DNA from 2 places in the Stenotrophomonas sp. YJH_SMC_120 genome. Region 1 is predicted to be linked to the other one. Evidence: predicted binding sites of a transcription regulator. Region 1 holds the regulator's gene; the other holds the start of a gene.

Region 1 (10,563 bases):
CGGTGTCATTCTCGAAGAACACCACGAAGTTCTTCACTTCAGTACGTCCCAGGCGGTTCACCCGCTGGCTGGAGGTGTAGTCCCAGCGCTGGGCGTGGAACGGATCGGGAATGGACGGGGTGCCCAGCAGCGCGGTGACCTGCTGCTTGCTCTGCCCGACCTGCAGCTTGGCCACGGCATCTTCCCGGATCAGGTTGCCCTGATAGATGGGTTGCTTGTAGATGATGCCGCACCCGGTGGTGGACAGGGCGACGGCGGCGACCAACAGGAGATTGCGCATCGGGACTGGCGGTTGGGGAAATCAAACCGATGATACACTCCCGGCGTGCCACCGCGACCCAATCCGAGGCAGCTGGCGCTAAATCGCCAATGAACGGAGACCTATGGAAACCCACGACCTGCGTAAAGTCGGCCTGAAGGTGACCCATCCGCGGATGCGGATCCTGGCGCTGCTCGAGCAGCGCAATGCCCAGCACCACATGACCGCCGAAGACATCTACCGCCAGCTGCTGGAGCATGGCGACGAGATCGGCCTGGCGACGGTGTACAGGGTGCTGACCCAGTTCGAGGCCGCCGGCCTCGTGCTCAAGCACAATTTCGAGGGCGGCCAGGCGGTCTACGAGCTTGACCGTGGCGGCCACCACGACCACATGGTCGACGTGGACAGCGGCAAGATCATCGAGTTCGAGAGCCATGAGATCGAGGAGCTGCAGCGCAAGATCGCAGCCGACCACGGCTACGAACTGGAAGAGCACTCGCTGGTGCTGTACGTGCGCAAGAAGCGCAAGTAAGCCGATCCGGCCAGCCAGATGCGACGAAACCCCGGGCCTGCCCGGGGTTTTTCGTTGCTGGGGTCAGGGTCTGTTCCCTTCAGGAAAGGGCTCTGAGCCCGGGCGCCCCGCGGAGTCGGATCCCTTTGCACGAGCAAAGGGCTCTGACCCCTTGCGACCCAGCAGGATCTTCAGATCCACCGCCTCGGCCATCGCCCGGTTCCCCGCATCACCCGGATGCAGGTGATCGCCGGAGTCGTAGGCAGCGGCCATCCGTGACGGATCGGCCGGATCGCGCAGGGCCGCGTCCAGGTCGATCACCGCGTCGAACGGCCCGTCGGTGCGCAGCCAGGCATTGAGCTGGCGGCGCACGGCGTCCTTGTCCGGGTGGTAGTAGTCGTCCAGCGGCGTGCCGGGCAGGGCGCCGGCGAACGGCATCAGGGTGGCGCCGAGGATGCGTAGACCCCGCCGATGGGCCTGTTCGGCCAGGGCGCGGTAGCTTGCCTGCAGCTCGGCAAGCGTGGGCCGCGCCTGCTTGCGGGCGAAGGCGGTGCCGGGCCAGCTGATGTCGTTGATGCCGATCAGCACGATCACGCTGGACACGCCAGGCTGATCCAGTGCATCGCGTTGGAAGCGGGCGAGCGCGGATTCCCCCATGCCGTCGCGCAAGAGGCGGCCACCGGAGATGCCGGCATTGACCACGGCGATGCCCCGCGGTGCCAAACGCGCGGCCAGATGGTCGGTCCAGCGCTGGTCCTGGTCGAGGCTGGCGGTGGCGCCGTCGGTGATCGAATCGCCGATCACCACCACGCTGCGTGCGCTGGTCGGCGCCTCGACCTCGATGCCGGCCAGGAACAGGCGGGCCGTGGTGCTGCTGGCCCCGCTCAGGGCCTGGGCCTGGCTCTGGTCGCCAGGCGCAATCCAACTGGTCTGCCTGCCCTCCCAATGGAACGTCTGTACCGGCATCGGCCCCGGCACGAAGACGCTGACCTGCAGCGCCTGCCGGTCAGCCGTGGCCAGTGGCAGCGGATCGCTCAGCCGTTCCTGCCCGGGGCCGATCAGTACCCCGGGCTGGCCTTCGAAACTGAGCGGCTGCGGGGTGTCCCCCGCCCGGGCGGCCACGCTCGCCGCCCCGATCCGCAGTGGTTGAGTGCCGTAGGCATTGCTCAGCCGCACCCGCAGCCGGGGCCCGCCCAGGCTGATACGTGCCGTCTGGCGGAAGGTCTGGTCCTGCAGAGCGGCTGGGACCAGGGTCGGAAACAGGAATTCCGCGCCCCAGACCGGTTGCGGGCTGGCCTGCCAGCTGGCGACCCAGTGTGGCGCAGGGGCGTCGCTGGCGGCGCTGGCGGCACTGGACAGGCCGATCAATGCGGTTGTGACGAACTGGCTGAAACGATTCATCGGGCAATCCCGGGTGGAGGGAAGGCCATGGTGATTCCGTACTCATCTGTGAACTAGACTGCGCATGGACAATCATCTGTGAACTGGATTCATTGCCATGGCGCGCTCCGACATCAACCGATCCGGCGAACTGGAAGTGTTCGTGCGGGTGATCGAGACCGGGGGCTTTTCCGCAGCCGCCCGAACGTTGGAGATGACCCCGTCGGCGGTCAGCAAGCTGGTGGCGAGGCTGGAACAACGGCTGGGGACGCGCCTGCTGCAGCGTTCCACCCGCCAGCTGCAGCTGACTCCCGAGGGCTGCGCGTTCTACGAGCGCGGCCTGCGCGTGCTGGCCGACCTGGACGAGGCCGAGCGCTGCGCCAGTGCTCACGCCGAGCCGCGTGGACGCCTGCGGGTCAATTCCAACGTGCCGTTCGGCCAGCATTTCCTGTTGCCGTTGCTGCCGGCGTTCCTGCAGCGCAATCCGCAGGTAGGCGTGGACCTGACCCTCAACGACGAGGTGATCGACCTGCTGGAGCAGCGCACCGACGTGGCGGTGCGGGCCGGTCCGCTGAAGAGCTCGAGCCTGGTGGCGCGGCGGCTGGGCGCGACGCGGATGATGATCGTGGCTGCGCCCGCCTACGCGCAGCGGCATGGACTGCCGCGCAACGCCGAGGAGATGCAGTCGCACAACCGGCTGGATATCGGCCATGCGCGCGCGATGCAGGGCTGGCCGTTGCTGCAGGACGGGCGCGAGCGCATGCTGCTGCCCAGTGGCAACGCGCGCGCCAGCAACGGCGATGCGCTGCGCCAGCTGGTGTTGGGTGGGTTGGGCATGGCGCGGCTGGCAGCATTCCAGGTGCAGCAGGATATTGCCGCCGGGCGCCTGCTGCCGGTGCTGGAAGAGGCCAACCCCGGTGACCTGGAAGAGGTGCACGCGGTGTTCCTGGGGCAGGGCGGCTACCTGCCGCTGCGGGTGCGCGCGTTTCTTGATTTCCTGGTGGAGAACGTCGACCTGACGCAGCCACGGGGGTAGCGCCGGCCGCTGGCCGGCAACCTCACGATCTTCGCCCACCCGTGTTGGGTTGCTGGCCAGCGGCCGGCACTACCGCGCGGAAGCCGGGCCTATGCCCGGCTCGGGCGGCGTTACACCTGCAGCAGCTTGCGCGCGGCGGCGCGCGCTTCCTTGCTCACTTCCACGCCGCCGAGCATGCGCGCCAGCTCTTCCTCGCGCGCCTTGCTGTCCAGCTTTTCCACGGCGCTCTGGGTCATGCCTTCCACCGGGGCCTTGCTGACCCGGTAATGGGCATGGCCCTTGGAGGCAACCTGCGGCAGGTGGGTCACGCACAGCACCTGGCGCTTCTCGCCGAGCGCGCGCAGCTTCTGGCCGACGATGTCGGCTACCGCGCCGCCGATGCCGGAGTCGACTTCGTCGAACACCATGGTCGGTACGGCATCCAGGTCCAGCGCGGCCACTTCGATGGCCAGCGAGATGCGTGACAGTTCGCCGCCGGAGGCCACCTTGCGCAGGGCGCGCGGCGGCTGGCCGGCATTGGCTGCGACCAGGAATTCCACGCGCTCGGCACCCTGCGGGTCGGGCTTGCCGGCGTCCTGCGGTTCCAGCTCGATCAGGAACTGGCCGCCGCCCATGCCCAGCTCGGCGATGATGCCAGTGGTGGTGGCCGACAGCTCGGCAGCAGCGCTGCGACGGCTGGCGGTCAGCACTTCGGCCTGTGCGCGCCAGGCGGCGGCGGCCTTGTCGATCTCGCCGGCCAGGCGCTGCAGGCGTTCGTCGGCGCCGCGCAGCTGTTCCACTTCGGCGTGCATGCGCTCGCGCTGCGCACCCAGCTCGTCCATCGGCACGCGGTGCTTGCGGGCCAGGTCGTGCAGACGGCCGAGGCGGCGCTCGTTCTCCTCGAACTGTTCCGGGTCGGCGTCGAGGTCGTCATGCACCCGATCCAGCAGCGACAGGGCTTCGTGCAGCTGGATCGAAGCGTTCTCGATCAGGCCATCCACCTCGCCCAGGCGCGCGTCGTGCTCGATCAGGCGCGACAGCTCGTGGCGCACCTGCTGCAGCAGGTCCAGCGCGGAGCTGCCGTCGTCGCCGTTGAGCTGGTTGCTGGCGGCCTGGCAGGCGCTCAGCAGGGCGCTGGCATGGGCCTGGCGGCGGTGGCTGGCGCCGAGTGCGGCAATCGACTCCGGCTCCAGGTCTTCACGGTCCAGCTCGCGCAGCTGGTGCTCCAGGAAGCCGATCCGGTCACTGACGTCGCCCTGTTGCGACAGCGCCAGCGATTCATCGACCAATGCCTGCCAGGCCGCGGCGGCGCGTCGCACCTGGCGGCGTTCGTTCTCGTTGCGCGCATAGGCGTCGAGCAGGGCCAGCTGCGACGGGCGCGTCAGCAGGGCCTGCTGTTCGTGCTGTCCGTGGATCTCCACCAGCAGCGAGGCCAGGTCGCCCAGTTGCGCCAGGGTCACCGGGCGGCCGTTGATCCAGGCCCGCGAACCGCCATCGGCGCGGATGACCCGGCGCAGCTGGCACTGCTCCTCGTCGTCCAGCTCGTTGTCGGCCAGCCACTGGCGTGCAGCCTGCAGCTGCTCCAGCGCAAACTCGGCCGAAAGCTCGGCGCGCGCGGCGCCGTGGCGGACCACGCCGCTGTCGGCGCGCAGGCCGGACAGGAAGCCCAGCGCGTCGACCATCAGCGACTTGCCGGCGCCGGTCTCGCCTGAAACCACGGTCATGCCTGGCCCGAACTCCAGTTCGGTGGCGCGGACGACGGCGAAATCCTTGATCGAAAGATGTCTGAGCATGGGTAAGGGGGTATCAGCAGCCGCGCAACGCTAGCACGCGGGCGAGGGAGGTCCAATGACTTGCCAAGGTGATGCGCCGCCATTATCTAGTGTCCGTGTCTCACAGGTTGATTCCATGCACGGTTCTCCCGACCAGCTTGCCCCGCGTGCGCGCCATCTGCTGCGCACGCTGATCGCGCGTTACATCCAGGACGGCGAGCCGGTCGGCTCGCAGACACTGGCGCGCGTGGCCGGCCTGGAGGTCAGTCCGGCCACCATCCGCAACATCCTGGGTGACCTGGAAGACCTGGGGCTGCTGGCCTCGCCGCACACCTCCGCCGGGCGCGTTCCGACCGCGCATGGCTACCGCGTGTTCGTCGACAGCTTGCTGCAGATGCAGCCGCCGGGCGAAGGCGAGCTGGCCCGGTTGCGGCAGGAACTGGCTGGCGGCGGCAGCACCCAGGCCCTGCTCGGCAGCGCCTCGGAGCTGTTGTCGGCGATGAGCCACTTCGTCGGCGTGGTCAGCGCGCCGCGACGCGAGCAGTTCGCCTTCCGCCAGATCGACTTCGTGGCGCTGGACGGGCGCCGGGTGCTGGCGATCCTGGTGTTTGCCGACAACGAGGTGCAGAACCGCGTCATCGAAACCCGGCAGGAGTTCGCGCCGGGCCAGCTGGAGCAGGTCGCGAACTACCTCAATGCCCATTTCGCCGGCCTGCCGATGGCCGAGATCCGCACCCGACTGCTGCTGGAACTGCGCGATGCCCGCTCCGAGCTGGAACAGCTGCTGGCGCACAGCATCGAGCTGGCCGAGCAGGCCCTGCAGCCGGCGGCCGACGACATGCTGGTGGCGGGCCAGACCCGCCTGATGGGGGTGCAGGACCTGTCCGACCTGGAGCGCCTGCGCGAGCTGTTCGAGCTGTTCTCCAGCAAGCGCGAGATCCTGCAGCTGCTGGAGCGGACCATCCAGGCGCCCGGCGTGCGCATCTTCATCGGCGAGGAGACCGGGATGATGCCGCTGCAGGGCGTCTCGCTGGTCACCGCCCCTTACACGGCCAATGGCCAGGTGCTGGGCGTGCTGGGGGTGATCGGCCCCAAGCGGATGGCGTACGACCGCGTGATCCCGCTGGTCCAGGCTACCGCCGATGTACTGGGCGCGGCGTTTTCGCCAGCCGGCCGCCCGCCGGGAACATCCGACGCTTGAAACGCAGCATCCCGCCCACACTAGGGTGGGTGGAGGCGGAGATTGACCGCCAGGGACCCAGACATGAACCACGAACAGCCAGATATCGAATCCCAGCAGAGTGCCGCCGATGCGGCCGCCACCGCCGGCGTCAACGACGAAGTCGAGCGCCTGCGCGCCGAAATCGAACAGGTCAAGGCCGATGCCCTGCGTGAGCGCGCCGACCTGGAGAACCAGCGCAAGCGCGTTGCCCGTGACATCGAACAGGCCCGCAAGTTCGCCAACGAGAAGCTGCTGGGCGATCTGCTCCCCGTGTTCGACAGCCTGGATGCCGGCCTGAAGGCCGCCGGCGACGACCCGCACCCGCTGCGCGAAGGCCTGGAGCTGACCTACAAGCAGCTGCTGAAGGTGGCCGCCGACAACGGACTGGTCCTGCTGGACCCGATCGGCCAGCCGTTCAACCCGGAACACCACCAGGCCATCAGCCAGGTGCCGACGCCGGGCGCCGCCCCGGGCAGCGTGGTGACCGTGTTCCAGAAGGGCTACCTGCTCAACGAGCGCCTGCTGCGGCCGGCGCTGGTGGTGGTGGCCGCCGATTGATGGACCAGGCCGGGCTTTGCCCGGTCCCGGTTGTGCCAGGCCATGCCTGGCAAGGTTTTCCAGGCGCTGAACACAGCGTTCGGGAGATGGCTTGAATGTTCCACGAGCCTCCCCCACATCGTATTCATCCACCGGCCGAACGGCCGGACTGACACCAACAAGCATCCTCAGGAGTCTCCCCCATGGGCAAGATCATTGGTATCGACCTCGGCACCACCAACTCGTGCGTGGCGATCATGGACGGCGGCAAGGCCCGCGTCATCGAGAATTCGGAAGGCGATCGCACCACCCCGTCGATCGTCGCCTACACCAAGGACGGCGAAGTCCTGGTCGGTGCCTCGGCCAAGCGCCAGGCCGTGACCAACCCGAAGAACACCTTCTACGCGGTGAAGCGCCTGATCGGCCGCAAGTTCACCGACGCCGAAGTGCAGAAGGACATCGCGCACGTCCCGTACAGCATCCTGGCCCATGACAATGGCGACGCCTGGGTGGCCACCAGCGACGGCAAGAAGATGGCTCCGCAGGAAATCTCGGCCAAGGTGCTGGAAAAGATGAAGAAGACCGCCGAGGACTTCCTCGGTGAGAAGGTCACCGAAGCGGTCATCACCGTGCCGGCCTACTTCAACGACAGCCAGCGCCAGGCAACCAAGGACGCCGGCCGCATCGCCGGCCTGGACGTCAAGCGCATCATCAACGAGCCGACCGCGGCCGCGCTGGCCTATGGCCTGGACAAGGGCGACAACAAGGATCGCAAGATCGTGGTGTACGACCTGGGCGGCGGCACCTTCGACGTCTCGGTGATCGAGATCGCCAACGTCGACGGTGAAAAGCAGTTCGAAGTGCTGGCCACCAACGGCGACACGTTCCTGGGTGGCGAAGACTTCGACAACCGCGTCATCGAGTACCTGGTTGAAGAGTTCAACAAGGACCAGGGCATCGACCTGCGCAAGGATCCGCTGGCCCTGCAGCGCCTGAAGGATGCTGCCGAGCGCGCCAAGATCGAGCTGTCCAGCGCCCAGCAGACCGAAGTGAACCTGCCGTACGTCACCGCTGACGCGTCGGGTCCGAAGCACCTGAACATCAAGCTGACCCGCGCCAAGCTGGAAGCCCTGGTGGACGACCTGATCAAGAAGTCGATCGAGCCGTGCCGCGTCGCCCTGAACGATGCCGGCCTGCGTTCGAGCGACATCAGCGAAGTGATCCTGGTCGGCGGCCAGACCCGCATGCCGAAGGTGCAGCAGGCGGTGACCGAGTTCTTCGGCAAGGAACCGCGCAAGGACGTCAACCCGGACGAAGCCGTGGCACTGGGTGCTGCGATCCAGGGCGGCGTGCTGGGCGGCGACGTCAAGGACGTGCTGCTGCTGGACGTGACCCCGCTGTCGCTGGGCATCGAGACCATGGGCGGCGTGTTCACCAAGATCATCGAGAAGAACACCACCATCCCGACCAAGGCCTCGCAGGTGTTCTCCACCGCCGAGGACAACCAGTCGGCCGTGACCGTGCACGTGCTGCAGGGTGAGCGCGAACAGGCCCGCTTCAACAAGTCGCTGGCCAAGTTCGACCTGTCCGGCATCGAGCCGGCCCCGCGTGGCCTGCCGCAGGTGGAAGTGTCCTTCGACATCGACGCCAACGGCATCCTGCACGTGTCGGCCAAGGACAAGAAGACCAACAAGGAACAGAAGGTCGAGATCAAGGCCGGTTCGGGCCTGTCCGAGGAAGAGATCGCGCGCATGGTCGCCGACGCGGAAGCCAACCGCGAAGAAGACAAGAAGTTCCAGGAACTGGTGCAGGCCCGCAACCAGGCCGACGCCCTGATCCACGGTACCCGCAGCGCCATCACCGAGCACGGCAGCAAGGTCGGCGGCGATGTCATCGGCAAGGTCGAGGCGGCCCTGGCCGACCTGGAAACCGCGATGAAGGGTGACGACAAGGCACAGATCGAAGCCAAGTCGAAGGCACTGGAAGAAGCTGGCCAGTCGCTGTTCGCCGCGGCTTCGGCCGACCAGGGCGGTGCCCCGGGTGCCGACGCCGGCAATGCCGGCAAGGCGCAGGACGACGTGGTCGACGCCGAGTTCACCGAAGTCAAGGACGACAAGAAGTCCTGATCCGGACCGACACGGGACGCTGGCCACCAGCGTCCCGTTGTCGCATCAGGGTCCTGACCGCCCACCGGCGTGTCGGGGCGCCCGACGCAAGAGCGGACCTGGTTCCGCTCTTCCGCTTTGACGAATCCCGACTTTCCGGAACCAGATCCACGATATGAGCAAGCGCGATTATTACGAAGTGCTGGGCGTTGCCCGCACCGCCACCGACGACGAGCTGAAGAAGGCGTACCGTCGCTGCGCGATGAAGTTCCACCCGGACCGCAACCCGGGTGATGCGGCGGCCGAAGCCTCCTTCAAGGAGTGCAAGGAAGCCTACGAAGTGCTGTCCGACGGCAACAAGCGCCGCATGTACGACAGCCATGGCCACGCGGCGTTCGAGCACGGCATGGGCGGCGGCGGGCCGGGCGGCCCGGACATGAACGATATCTTCGGCGATATCTTCGGCAACATCTTTGGCGGCGGTGGCGGTGGTCCGCGCCAGGCGCGTCGCGGCGCCGACATCGGCTACGTGATGGAGCTGGACCTGGAAGAAGCCGTGCGCGGCGTCGAGCGCCGCATCGAGATTCCGACCCTGGCCGAGTGCGGCGACTGCGATGGCAGTGGCTCGGAAGATGGCAAGGTCGAAACCTGCAATGTGTGCCATGGCCGCGGCCAGGTGCGCATCCAGCGCGGCATCTTCGCCATGCAGCAGGCCTGCCACAACTGCGGCGGCCGTGGCCAGATCATCGCCAAGCCCTGCAAGACCTGCCACGGCAACGGCCGTGTCGAGGAAGACAAGGTGCTGTCGGTGAAGGTGCCGGCCGGCGTCGATACCGGCGACCGCATCCGCCTGCAGGGCGAGGGCGAAGCCGGTCCGGCCGGTACGCCACCGGGCGACCTGTACGTGGAAGTGCGCGTGCGCGAGCATGCGATCTTCCAGCGCGATGGCGACGACCTGCACTGCGAAGTGCCGATCCGCATCTCGCAGGCGGCACTGGGTGACACCGTGCGCGTGGCCACCCTCGGCGGCGAAGCGGAGATCCGCATTCCGGCCGAGACCCAGACCGGCAAGCTGTTCCGCCTGCGCGGCAAGGGCGTGCGTTCGGTGCGCAGCCGCAGCGAGGGCGACCTGTACTGCCGCGTGGTGGTGGAGACTCCGGTCAACCTCACCCCTGAGCAGCGCAAGCTGCTGGAACAGTTCGAAGCCACCTTCGTCGGCGAGGAAGCACGCAAGCATTCGCCGAAGTCGGCCACCTTCATGGATGGCGTGAAGGGCTTCTGGGACCGGATGACGTCCTGAGTTTTTCAACCGAAGCGTTGAGCGGCAGCGCCGGGCCATGCCCGGCGTTTTCGTTTGCGATCAGCGGAAAAACGCCGCCGGCGTCTGCCCCAGCTGGCGCTTGAACATGCTGGTGAACGCACTGGGGCTGTCGTAGCCCATCGCCAGCGCGACATCGATGACCTTGTCGCCGACCGCCAGCCGCTCCAATGCGGCCAGCAGTCGCGCCTGCTGTCGCCACTGGCCGAAGGTCATGCCCAGTTCGCTGGCGAAATGACGCTGGATGGTTTTCACGTCCACTTCCAGCGCCTGTGCCCAGTCCTGCAGCGTGGCGTCGTCGCCGGGGCGCTTCTGGATGTGCTGGCAGATCCGCTGCAGGCGCGGGTCGGTGGGCGAGGGCAGGTGCAGCGGCAGTACGTCCATGCGATGCAGTTCGTCCAGCAGCAGGCGCACCACGCGGCCATCGCGGCTGTCTTCGATGTG
Region 2 (10,563 bases), on a different contig from region 1:
TGGCACCGACCGGCGCATGCAGCGACAGCCAGCCCGAACCCAGGCCGGTGCGTCCGGTTTCGTCATGGACCAGCCGCACCACTAGTTCGACCGCACCGTCATCCGTACAGGATGCGATGGAGTACTCGCGCCCCGGCAGCAGTGGCAGCCCTGCCAGCCAGAGGCACGCATCCTGCACCGCCAGCGCAGCATCGGCATCGGACAGCTCGCGCTCGCTGGCCAGCGCCAACAGCGTGCGCGGCTGGCCGTCAATCAGCAGCGGCTGCTGGGGATCCAGCCCATGTGCCTTCAGCACCGCAGCGGCGTGCCGCGCGTTGTGGCGGGGCGCGATGTGCAGGATGTCGCCCGCCTGCCACTGCACATCGGCCGGTGGCGCAAGACGGATGCGCCAGATGGCGCCGCCCACGCTGCCTGGATTGAGGCGGTCACGGCCGAGCAGGCGCCACTCGTGCATCTGCGTCGCGGCCGGCAACACGCTGTCATCGGTGGCGATGCCGGTCAGCGCGCCGAGATGCTGCTGCCACTGGCGCAGCGCCGGTATCGCGGCGGCATCGACATCGATGCGCTCGAACAGCGCACGTGCGCCGTTGCCCAGCAGCCAGCCATCGAATTGGCGGCCAAAGCCGCAGTAATGCGGGTACTGGCGGTCACCCAGGGCGAGCAGGCCGAACTGCAGGCCCGACAGATCGGGCGCTTGTGCCAGCAGCCGTCGCGCAGCGCCCCGTGCCGCATCCGGCGGTTCGCCATCGCCGAAGGTGCTCAGCACGAACAATGCCTGCGCAGTGCGCGCGAGCTGCGGGGCATCGACCCGGGCCAATGGCAGTACCTGCACGCCATGGCCAGCGGCCTGCAGCTGCGCGGCGGCACGCCAGGCCAGCTGCTCGCCCAGCCCGCTCTGGCTGGCATGCACGACCAGCCAAGGTGCGCGGCCATCATCGGTGGCAACCGGCAGCGACCGGCGCAGCCCGCGCGCGGCACGCTGGCTGCGGCGGCGGTCCAGGTACAGCATCCAGCCGGTGATGAAGAACAGGCTCATGGCCAGACTGCTGAGCATCACCACGACACGCCCGGGCATGCCGAAGTAGCTGCCCGAGTGCAATGCGAACACGCTGGTGGCCAGCTGCGCGCCGGCGCCCTGGCGCGCGTAGGGGCGCGAATCGAGGATTGCCCCGCTGGCCGGATCCAGCTGCAGCAGATCATGTGCACGGTCATGGTGGCCACCGCGCTGTGACGGATCGCCAGCCATCACCCGCACGTTGAGCGCCTGGCCAGGCTTTTCCGGCAGGCGCAGGTCGATGTAGCCGGTGTGCACGCCGGGCAGGGCATACAGCTTGGCTTCGACGCGCTCCAGGTTCAGGGCGGCGCCGGTGGCGACCTTGTGCTTGGCGGCCGGTGCGACGCCCAGCAGCGTATTGGCGGCACTGCGATACCAGTCGAAGGACCACCACAGGCCGGTCAGCGCACTCATCAGGTAGATCAGCAGCATCCAGGTGCCGACCACCGAGTGCAGGCTCCACAGGAAGCCGCGGCCGCTGCGTTTCCATTCCACCGCCAGCCAGCTGCGCCAGCGCCACCAGCGCCGCGGCCAGCGCAGGTAAAGACCGGACAGGGTGAAGAACAGCAGCGCGATCGCACAGCTGCCGGTGATCCACTTGCCGCGCTCGCCCGCGGCGAGGTGGCGGTGCAGGTCCTCGACGAAGTCGAAGAACGCCTGCCCACGCAAGGCACTGAAGCGCTCGCCGCTGTACGGGTCGAAGTAGACCCAGTGTTCCTTGCCACCAGCGAAGCGTGCCACCGAAGGCCGCTGCCCGGTGGCGTCCACGCGCAGGCGCTGCAGGGGGCGATCACTGCCGGCCTGCAGCAGCGGCACCAGTTCGCTGAGTTGAAGCGGAAGCTGGCCGTCGGCATGGTGCTCGGCGATTTCGGCGAAGCCGGGGTTGGCCGCGCGCAGCAGTTCGTCCTCGAAGGACAGCACGGCGCCGCTGAGGCCCATCACGGCCAATACGGCACCGGCGGTGATGCCCAGCAGCCAGTGCAGTTGGAACAGGACGTTCTTGAACATGGAAGGAGGAGGGCCTGGAAGGCTGCCGCCCGCATCCTGCGCAACAGCAAATGAGAATTAGTCGCGGAATTCTCCGTGGCGCCCCGGCTGCGGTCAAGCTGGGGGTATCGGCCGGGCGGCGCCCGGCACCCGCGGTAGTGCCGGCCGCTGGCCGGCAACCTCAGAAGCAACAGCCGAAGCAACAGCAGGTTTCCTGTGAGGAGGCGGGGCGGGTCCGGTTGCGGGGGACGGCGCAAGTACGTCCCTGTAGCCTTGGCCGCGGCATCCATGCCGCGGACACCCCCGCAACCGGACCCACCCCGCCTTCGACAGTTTCCTGCGATCTGTCGGAACGGCGTTCTGCTTTGGTAGGTGCCGACCGTTGGTCGGCACGGGGTCTGATTCCGTTCTGAATATCGATATCTGACAGATGTGTCGACCAAGGTCGACACCTACCAACAGCCGCGAAGATCTGTCAGAGGCGGGGCGGTGTCGGAGTGCGGGGTGTCAGCCGCATGGATGCGGCTGCCAAGCTTACAGGGACGTACTTGCAGCGTCCCCGCACTCCGACACCGCCCCGCCATCCCACGGAATGCCCGCTTTGGCTTTGGCTGTTGCCGTTGCATTGAGCAGGGTGCAGGGCTGCAAGCCCTGCAAAAAACACCCTCACTTCACCCAGCTATCGATCTCGCCGTGGGCGAACGGTCCCAGCTTGGCCTTCACCAGCCGCCCCTGCGCATCGAACAGCACGCTGTAGGGCAGCAGGCCCTGTGTATTGCCCAGCTGCACGCTGGCATCGCGCGGCCCCGGGGTCTCGATCACGATCGGATAATCCACCGGGACCCGCTGCAGGAAACCGCGCACGTCCTCCGGCGTATCCAGCGCCAGTCCCAGCACCTGCACACCGTGCTCGCCCTGGATATGTGCGAAACGCGCCAGTTCGGGCATTTCTTCAACGCAGGGCGCGCACCAGCTGGCCCAGACATTGATCAACAGCGGGCGACCGCCAGCGTGCTGGCGCAGGTCCAGCGGCCGGCCTTCAAGATCGGGCAGCGACAGCGCGGGCAGGCTGTCGCCGACCTGCAGGGCAGGTGCCGTAGCCGCCACAGCAGGCGCCGCTGGCATGGCCTCAGGCGCAACCGGCGCAGGAGCCAATCGATGCCCGGCCCACAGGCCGAGGCCGGCGGCCAGCACCGCTGTCCACAGCAGCGCTGGCCGTTGCCACTTCATCGCGCGGTGCGCAGCAGCGCTTCTTCGACTACCGCCTGGGTCAGCAGGGTCGGCAGCACGGTCGGCGGTGCGCCGGGGCCGTACACCACGTACAGCGGCACGCCGACGGCCTTGTGCTCTTCCAGGAACGTGGTGATCTGCGGATCGACGTTGGTGTAGTCACCGCGCATGTACACCGCGTTGGTGCGCTTGAGCAGGTCCTTGAACTCCGGCCGCGACAGCACGGCGCGCTCGTTGGCCTTGCAGCTCACGCACCAGTCGGCGGTCATGTTGACGAACACCACGCGGTTGTCGGCGCGCAGGCGGTCCAGCAACTGCGGCGAATACTCCACCACGTTGTCGCTGGCGGCCTGTGCGGCGCGTGCCGGCGCTGCCAGCTGGGTCACGCCCCAGGCCGGTACCAATGCGCCGATCGCCAGCAGCACGCCGAGCAGGGTCACCGCACGCGAGCCGGTCCAGCGGTTGCGCTCGAACAGCCACAGGCCGAAGGCGAACAGCAACAGGCCACCCAGCACCAGCGCCATGCCGTCCACGCCGCGTTGCTTGCCCAGCACCCACAGCAGCCACAGCGCGGTGGCGTACATCGGGAAGGCCAGCACGTGCTTGAGCGTTTCCATCCACGGGCCGGGCTTGGGCAGGCGGCGCGCCAGCGCCGGCACGAAGCCGATCAGCAGGAACGGCAGCGCCAGGCCCAGGCCGAGGAACAGGAACACGGTCATCGCCTTCAGCGGCGGGGCAATGAACGCGTAGGCAATCGCGCCACCCATGAACGGGCCGACGCAGGCACTGCCGACCACGCAGGCCAGCGCACCGGTGAAGAAGTCACCGGCCGGGCCGCTGCGGCTGGCCAGCGACTGGCCCAGGTTGCCGATGCCGCCGCCCAGGGTGAACACGCCGGACAGGCTCAGGCCTACCGCGAACATGATGTAGGCCAGCGCCGCCACCACGCCCGGGTGCTGCAGCTGGAAGCCGATGCCGACGGCGTTGCCGATTGCGCGCAGGCCCACCATCAACGCACCGATCACCGCGAATGCGACCAGCACGCCCAAGGTATACCAGAGCGCGTGGCTGCGTGCGCGCTGCGGGCTTTCGCCACTCTGCGCCAGGCTCAGGACCTTCAGCGACAGGATCGGCAGCACGCAGGGCATCAGGTTCAGCACCAGGCCGCCGGCCAGCGCCAGCAGCAGCACCCAGACGAACGAACGGTCCGGGTTCGGTGTGGCCGCTGGCGGGCGCGTACGCAGCGCGTTGTCACCGCGCGCATCGGCGGCGAATTCATTGCCGTCCACGGTGCCTGCGACGGCCGGGGGGGCGGCGTCCGTATTGGGCACCGTCGGCAGCAGGCGCAGGGGGGCGCCGTTGGCGCCTTCGCGTGGCGCCACAGCCAACGGGCTGATTACCTCGTTGCGCGGCGGTGCCTGGTCGGCGCTGGCGCTGACCTTGCCGGCCGGGATCGACAGCTTCACCCGGCGGGTCATTGGCGGGTAGCAGATGCCATCGGTCTGGCAGCCCTGGAAGGTCACCACGAGGGTGCCGTCAACCGCGTCGGCAACCGTGCGCCGCAACGGCAGCGGCACTTCCACCTGGTTGAAGTACACCGAGACATCGCCGAAGTGCTCGTCGCGATGCGACTGCGCGGCCGGCCAGCGCGGCGTGCCGGCCTGCACGCCGGTGCTGCCTTCCAGCTTCAGCGAGGTGCGGTCGCGATACAGGTAGTAGCCCGGTGCCGGGCTGAAGCGCAGCAGCAGGGTGTTGCCGTCGCTGGCGATGGCATCGAAGCCGAACGCCTGTTCCGACGGCAGCGGCAGCGCCTGGCTGTTGCTGGCGGCACCCGGCAGGCGCAGGCCGCCGCTGTTGCCGGCACCGGCCAGTGGGTTGTTGAACGGACTGGCCGCACCGGCGCGGCCGGCCGGGGCCGCCGCCTGTGCACCGCTGCCAGGCAGGGTGACCTGCACCACGCGCTTCTGCGGCGGGTAGCAGACACCGGCATCTGCGCAGCCCTGGTAACGCACTTCCAGACTGATGGTGCCGGCGGCCTCGGTCGGCGTGCCGGGCAGGGTGGCCTGCAGGCGCTCGCGATAGGTTTCGACCTCGCCGAAGAAATCGTCGTGGTGCTTGTCGCCCTTGGGCATCTGCAGCGCGCCGGCATTGAAGGCCGGGTCGGCCTTGACGCTGGTGCGGTGGTGATACAGGTAATAGCCGGGCGCGATCTTGAACTGCAGTTGCACCTGGCCACGTTCGGGGGCGGTGGCGGTCAGCGCGAACGCCTGGTCCACCGGCAGCAGGTCTTTCTCATCCAGGGCGAACGCCGGCAGCGAGAGCCACAACAGGGCGCACAGGGCGGCGCCACGCGCAAACAGAGTCTTCAATCAGTGTCCTCCCGGGTCTGTGCCCGGATCCAGTCCAGATACGCCGGCAGGCCGGCCCGGGTTTCGACCGCGATGCACTCCGGGAGTTCATACGGATGCAGTTCGACGATCCGGGCGATTGCGTCATCGACGCGACTCGCGGTGGTCTTCACCAGCAGCTGCAGCTCGGCGTCGGTGGTCACCTCGCCCTGCCAGCGGTAGGTCGACTGCGCGCCATCGAGGCGGGTCACGCACGCGGCCAGGCGCTCGCCAACCAGCGTGTGCGCGATGCGCTCGGCGCTGGCCCGGTCCGGGCAGGTGGTCAACAGCAGCAGGACGGGATCGACGGTCGACATGACCGTCGAGTATAGGGCCGCCGCCGGGTCAGGACCCGGCGGCGGCCGTGGACCGCTGCGTTGCGCGGTCAGTTGGCCAGCTGGCAGGTGGCCGGCTTGGCCGAGGTGAACAGGCCAGGGGTCGCCCACTCGGGGTGGTCGATGAACGGGTTGCGGTTGCCCTGGAAGCTGTAGATCACGTCATTGCGCGCACGCTCGGCATCATCCGGCGGATCGGACAGGTGCCAGTCGATCAGCGTCGACAGTAGGCCCATGTAGGCCGGTGAGCTGCTGGTCTTGACGATCCTGCTGCGGTCGTCGGTCAGCTCCAGGTCCGGCTCGGACTGGCCAGTGGCTGCATCCTTGCCGCCCTCGTAGCGGATCGCCATGTACATCACCGCACGCGCCATGTCGCCCTTGCGCTTGCCCCACACCTCGAACGTGCCGGTGTTGCCGTCCGGCGTGCGCACCCAGTTGGAGTTGCCCGGATAGCCACCACTGCCGCCACCCTGGCCGTTGTTGGCCTCGGTGGCGCGCTCGCCGCAGCTGGCGTCGCACTTGCCGAACGGCTTGTTGCCACGGTCGGCGTTCCACTGTGCATCGGTCAGGTACAGCATGTGGGTGTCGGTATACGGCGCGTACGGCAGGCCCTTGTCACCCGTGGTGGTGGCAAAACCCAGCGAGTTCGGCCAGGTGTGCTCGCGGTTGTACTTCAGGCCACTGCCGCTGCCAGCGCGATCGGTCACCTTGGCGTAGCTGCGGTTGCGATACGCGTCGAGGATGCGGTTCGGGTTGTTCGGGTCCTCGTCTGCGATCTCCAGGATGGTCCAGGTACTGGTGCCCGAGCCGCTGTACGGGTAGGCGGTGTGGCCCTTGATTGTCGCGTGCAGCGAGCAGCGCAGCTGGCTCGGGCTGGAGGTGTTGACCTTGGAGTAGTAGCCGGCCGGCACACCCGGGTTGCCCGGGTCCGGATTGCCGCCGGTGCTGGCCACGGTGAAGGCGATGCGGCTGTCGGCCGCCGGGTGTGCGCCCTGCAGGTCGGTGATGCGCGCGGCGCGGATGTCGAAGCGGCAGGCTTCACCGGCCACCAGCGCGGTGTTGGTGGACAGCTTCACGCTGCGCCCGCTGGCCGGGAAGGTCAGCGGCACGCTGCCGGAGGTACCGCAGCTCAGCGCGAAGGCGCCGCTGGCGAGGTTCACGGTTTCGCTGAACACCACTTCCAGATCGGCGGCGGCCGGGAAGGTGCTGCTGCCCTGCGCCGGGGTGGTGGTGGACACCGACGGCGGCGTGTTCGGGCCCGGGGTGCCGCCGCCACTGAAGGTCTGGCCGTTGTTGCAGCTGCCGAAGGTCTGCCTGGCCGACTCGGCCCAGGTGAAGTGGGCGTACTGGCTGCCGCTGCCGGTCAGCTGCAACGAGGTGCCGGGGGCCGTGCTGTTGGTCTCGGCCACCGGAATGTTCTGGCTGGTCATGCCGGCGGCAGGGCCACCGGAGGCGGTGATGGCGCCCTCGTAGCTGAGGAACTGGACCACCTTGCCGCTGGCGTCGACCAGGGCGATGCCGTCGTTCGGGCCGTTCTGGATGCCGTTGGTCGGGTAGTTGACCACGGCGATGCTGGCGCTGCCGCAACCGGCGGCGGTGCCGGCAGGGACCGGGTTGTTGGCGTAGACCGTGGCGGCCGAAGGATTGCTGCCGTTGTAGAGGTAGAGGCGGTAGCCGGACAGGTCTTCACCTGCGGTAGCGACCACTTCGATGGCTTCGCCGACGTCACCGGCGGCGGTGCTGTCGTCGTAGTGCAGTTCGTTGATGAAGACCTCGGCCTGGGCCGGCGCCGCGGCCAGTGCCAGCAGGCAGGCGGCGGCAAGCGGGGACAGCAATCGCATCGACTACTCCTTGTGATTGGGAATGCCTGACCGAGCCTAAGGCCGATCCAGTGACACTTTGTCGTAAATGAACGTCAGATATCTGACAGTGCGACGCTTGTCACCGAAATTGTCCAGGACCGACGCCTTGGCCGAGGCGCGCGGGTGGAAAAAATTTTTTCATTCCGCCCTTGAAAGGGGGCGGCGGGGCTCCATCTCTGCCCTGCTCCCGACGTTGTCGGGTTTCTTCACGTGCGGTTCTGGCACTCGCCTGGGGTGAGTGCTAACATCGCCGGACTTTTTTAGACCAATCAATCACTTAAGAGGTCTCCTATGAGCATCAAGCCGCTGCACGACCGCGTTGTGGTCAAGCCGATCGAAGCCGACGAAATCTCCGCCGGTGGCATCGTCATCCCCGACTCGGCCAAGGAAAAGTCCACCAAGGGTGAGGTCGTGGCCGTCGGCCCGGGCAAGCCGCTGGACAACGGCAACGTGCGCGCGCCGTCGCTGAAGGTCGGCGACAAGGTCATCTATGGCCAGTACGCCGGCAGCTCGTACAAGAGCGAAGGCGTCGAATACAAGGTCCTGCGCGAAGACGACGTGCTCGCCGTCATCGGCTGAGCCTCGGCGCGACCTGTTTCAACCTGATCCCAAACTCCCAGCCGCCGGGCAGCGTCCGGCGCTACCAATGAGGTAAATGCAATGGCTGCCAAGGATATTCGTTTCGGTGAAGACGCCCGTTCGCGCATGGTGCGCGGCGTCAACGTTCTCGCCAATGCCGTCAAGGCCACCCTGGGCCCGAAGGGCCGCAACGTCGTGCTGGAAAAGAGCTTCGGCGCCCCGACCATCACCAAGGACGGCGTCTCCGTCGCCAAGGAAATCGAACTGGCTGACAAGTTCGAGAACATGGGCGCGCAGATGGTGAAGGAAGTTGCTTCGCGCACCAACGACGATGCCGGCGACGGCACCACCACCGCCACCGTGCTGGCCCAGGCCCTGATCCGCGAAGGCGCCAAGGCCGTTGCCGCCGGCATGAACCCGATGGACCTCAAGCGCGGTATCGACAAGGCCGTTTCGGCCGCCGTCGCCGAGCTGAAGAACATCTCCAAGCCGACCGCCGACGACAAGGCGATCGCCCAGGTCGGTACCATCTCGGCCAACTCGGACGAGTCGATCGGCCAGATCATCGCTGACGCGATGAAGGAAGTCGGCAAGGAAGGCGTCATCACCGTTGAAGAAGGCTCGGGCCTGGACAACGAGCTGGACGTGGTCAAGGGCATGCAGTTCGACCGCGGCTACCTGTCGCCGTACTTCATCAACAACCAGCAGTCGCAGACCGCTGACCTGGATGACCCGTTCATCCTGCTGCACGACAAGAAGATCTCCAACGTCCGTGACCTGCTGCCGGTGCTGGAAGGCGTCGCCAAGGCCGGCAAGCCGCTGCTGATCGTGGCCGAGGAAGTTGAAGGCGAAGCGCTGGCCACCCTGGTCGTCAACACCATCCGTGGCATCGTCAAGGTCGTGGCCGTCAAGGCTCCGGGCTTCGGCGACCGTCGCAAGGCGATGCTGGAAGACATGGCCGTGCTGACCGGCGGCACCGTGATCTCCGAAGAAGTCGGCCTGTCGCTGGAGAAGGCCACCATCAAGGACCTGGGCCGCGCCAAGAAGGTGCAGGTCTCCAAGGAGAACACCACCATCATCGACGGCGTCGGCGACAAGGCCAACGTTGATGCACGCGTGGCGCAGATCAAGACCCAGATCCAGGACACCTCCTCGGATTACGACCGCGAGAAGCTGCAGGAACGCGTGGCCAAGCTGGCCGGCGGTGTTGCCGTGATCAAGGTCGGCGCCTCGACCGAAATCGAAATGAAGGAAAAGAAGGATCGCGTCGACGACGCCCTGCACGCCACCCGTGCGGCCGTTGAAGAAGGCGTGGTTCCGGGCGGCGGCGTTGCCCTGGTCCGCGCGATCACCGCGCTGGCCGGCCTGAAGGGCGCCAACGAAGACCAGAACCACGGCATCCAGATCGCCCTGCGTGCGATGGAAGCCCCGCTGCGCGAGATCGTTGCCAACGCCGGTGACGAGCCGTCGGTCATCATCAACAAGGTCAAGGAAGGCACCGGCAGCTTCGGCTACAACGCCGCTACCGGCGAGTTCGGCGACATGCTGCAGTTCGGCATCCTGGACCCGACCAAGGTGACCCGTTCGGCGCTGCAGAACGCGGCCTCGATCGCTGGCCTGATGATCACCACCGAAGCCATGGTTGCCGAAGCTCCGAAGAAGGACGAGCCGGCCATGGGCGGCGCCGGTGGCATGGGCGGCATGGGTGGCATGGGCGGCATGGACTTCTAAGGTCCACGCCCGCGTCGGACGTTGCCGGCCCTGGCCGGCGCGTCTCCCCGATGCAAGGAAAAACCCCGCCGCGAGGCGGGGTTTTTTTGTTGTCCGGTTGCCGCCATGGCGCCGCGTCGCTACGCTCGCAGACCATGCCTACCTCGTTCATCGTCGTCGACGACTTCCTCTCTCCAGCCGATGCACACGGCCTGCGCCAGGCCGGCCTGGGCCTGACCTACCCGGCGCAGGAGGGGGCATTCCCCGGGCGTAATTCGCTCGAACGGCTGGAGCTGGACGGCCTGTCCGAGGCCGCGTCGCGGTTGGTCAACGAGCCGCTGCGGCCGGTCAATCCGTTGCAGTCGCACGGCAAGTTCCGGCTGACCCTGGCCAGCGATGTGGGTCGCGCCAAGGTGCAC

Evidence for each region. Region 1 encodes HrcA, which represses chaperone genes, less so after heat shock. Its sites were predicted from a motif close to TTNGCACTCNNNNNNNNNGAGTGCNAA; they were not measured.
Region 2: a site for HrcA is predicted at 8,074-8,100, ahead of AC5P60_RS14765 (co-chaperone GroES). Genes of this name have one in related genera too.

What each region holds. Positions count from the first base shown of each region.
Region 1 is NZ_JCAFRY010000024.1:19,546-30,108, forward strand. Features, by position in the region: gene AC5P60_RS19290 (outer membrane protein assembly factor BamE) at 1-280, opposite strand, end outside; gene fur (ferric iron uptake transcriptional regulator) at 384-791, shown strand; gene AC5P60_RS19300 (SGNH/GDSL hydrolase family protein) at 855-2,171, opposite strand; gene AC5P60_RS19305 (LysR family transcriptional regulator) at 2,269-3,186, shown strand; gene recN (DNA repair protein RecN) at 3,297-4,958, opposite strand; gene hrcA (heat-inducible transcriptional repressor HrcA) at 5,074-6,138, shown strand; gene grpE (nucleotide exchange factor GrpE) at 6,202-6,717, shown strand; gene dnaK (molecular chaperone DnaK) at 6,900-8,822, shown strand; gene dnaJ (molecular chaperone DnaJ) at 8,977-10,101, shown strand; gene AC5P60_RS19335 (AraC family transcriptional regulator) at 10,162-10,563, opposite strand, start outside.
Region 2 is NZ_JCAFRY010000012.1:104,314-114,876, reverse strand. Features, by position in the region: gene AC5P60_RS14790 (PepSY domain-containing protein) at 1-2,062, opposite strand, end outside; gene AC5P60_RS14785 (TlpA family protein disulfide reductase) at 2,708-3,271, opposite strand; gene AC5P60_RS14780 (protein-disulfide reductase DsbD family protein) at 3,268-5,640, opposite strand; gene cutA (divalent-cation tolerance protein CutA) at 5,637-5,975, opposite strand; gene AC5P60_RS14770 (endonuclease) at 6,044-7,834, opposite strand; gene AC5P60_RS14765 (co-chaperone GroES) at 8,147-8,434, shown strand; gene groL (chaperonin GroEL) at 8,516-10,165, shown strand; gene AC5P60_RS14755 (DUF6445 family protein) at 10,300-10,563, shown strand, end outside.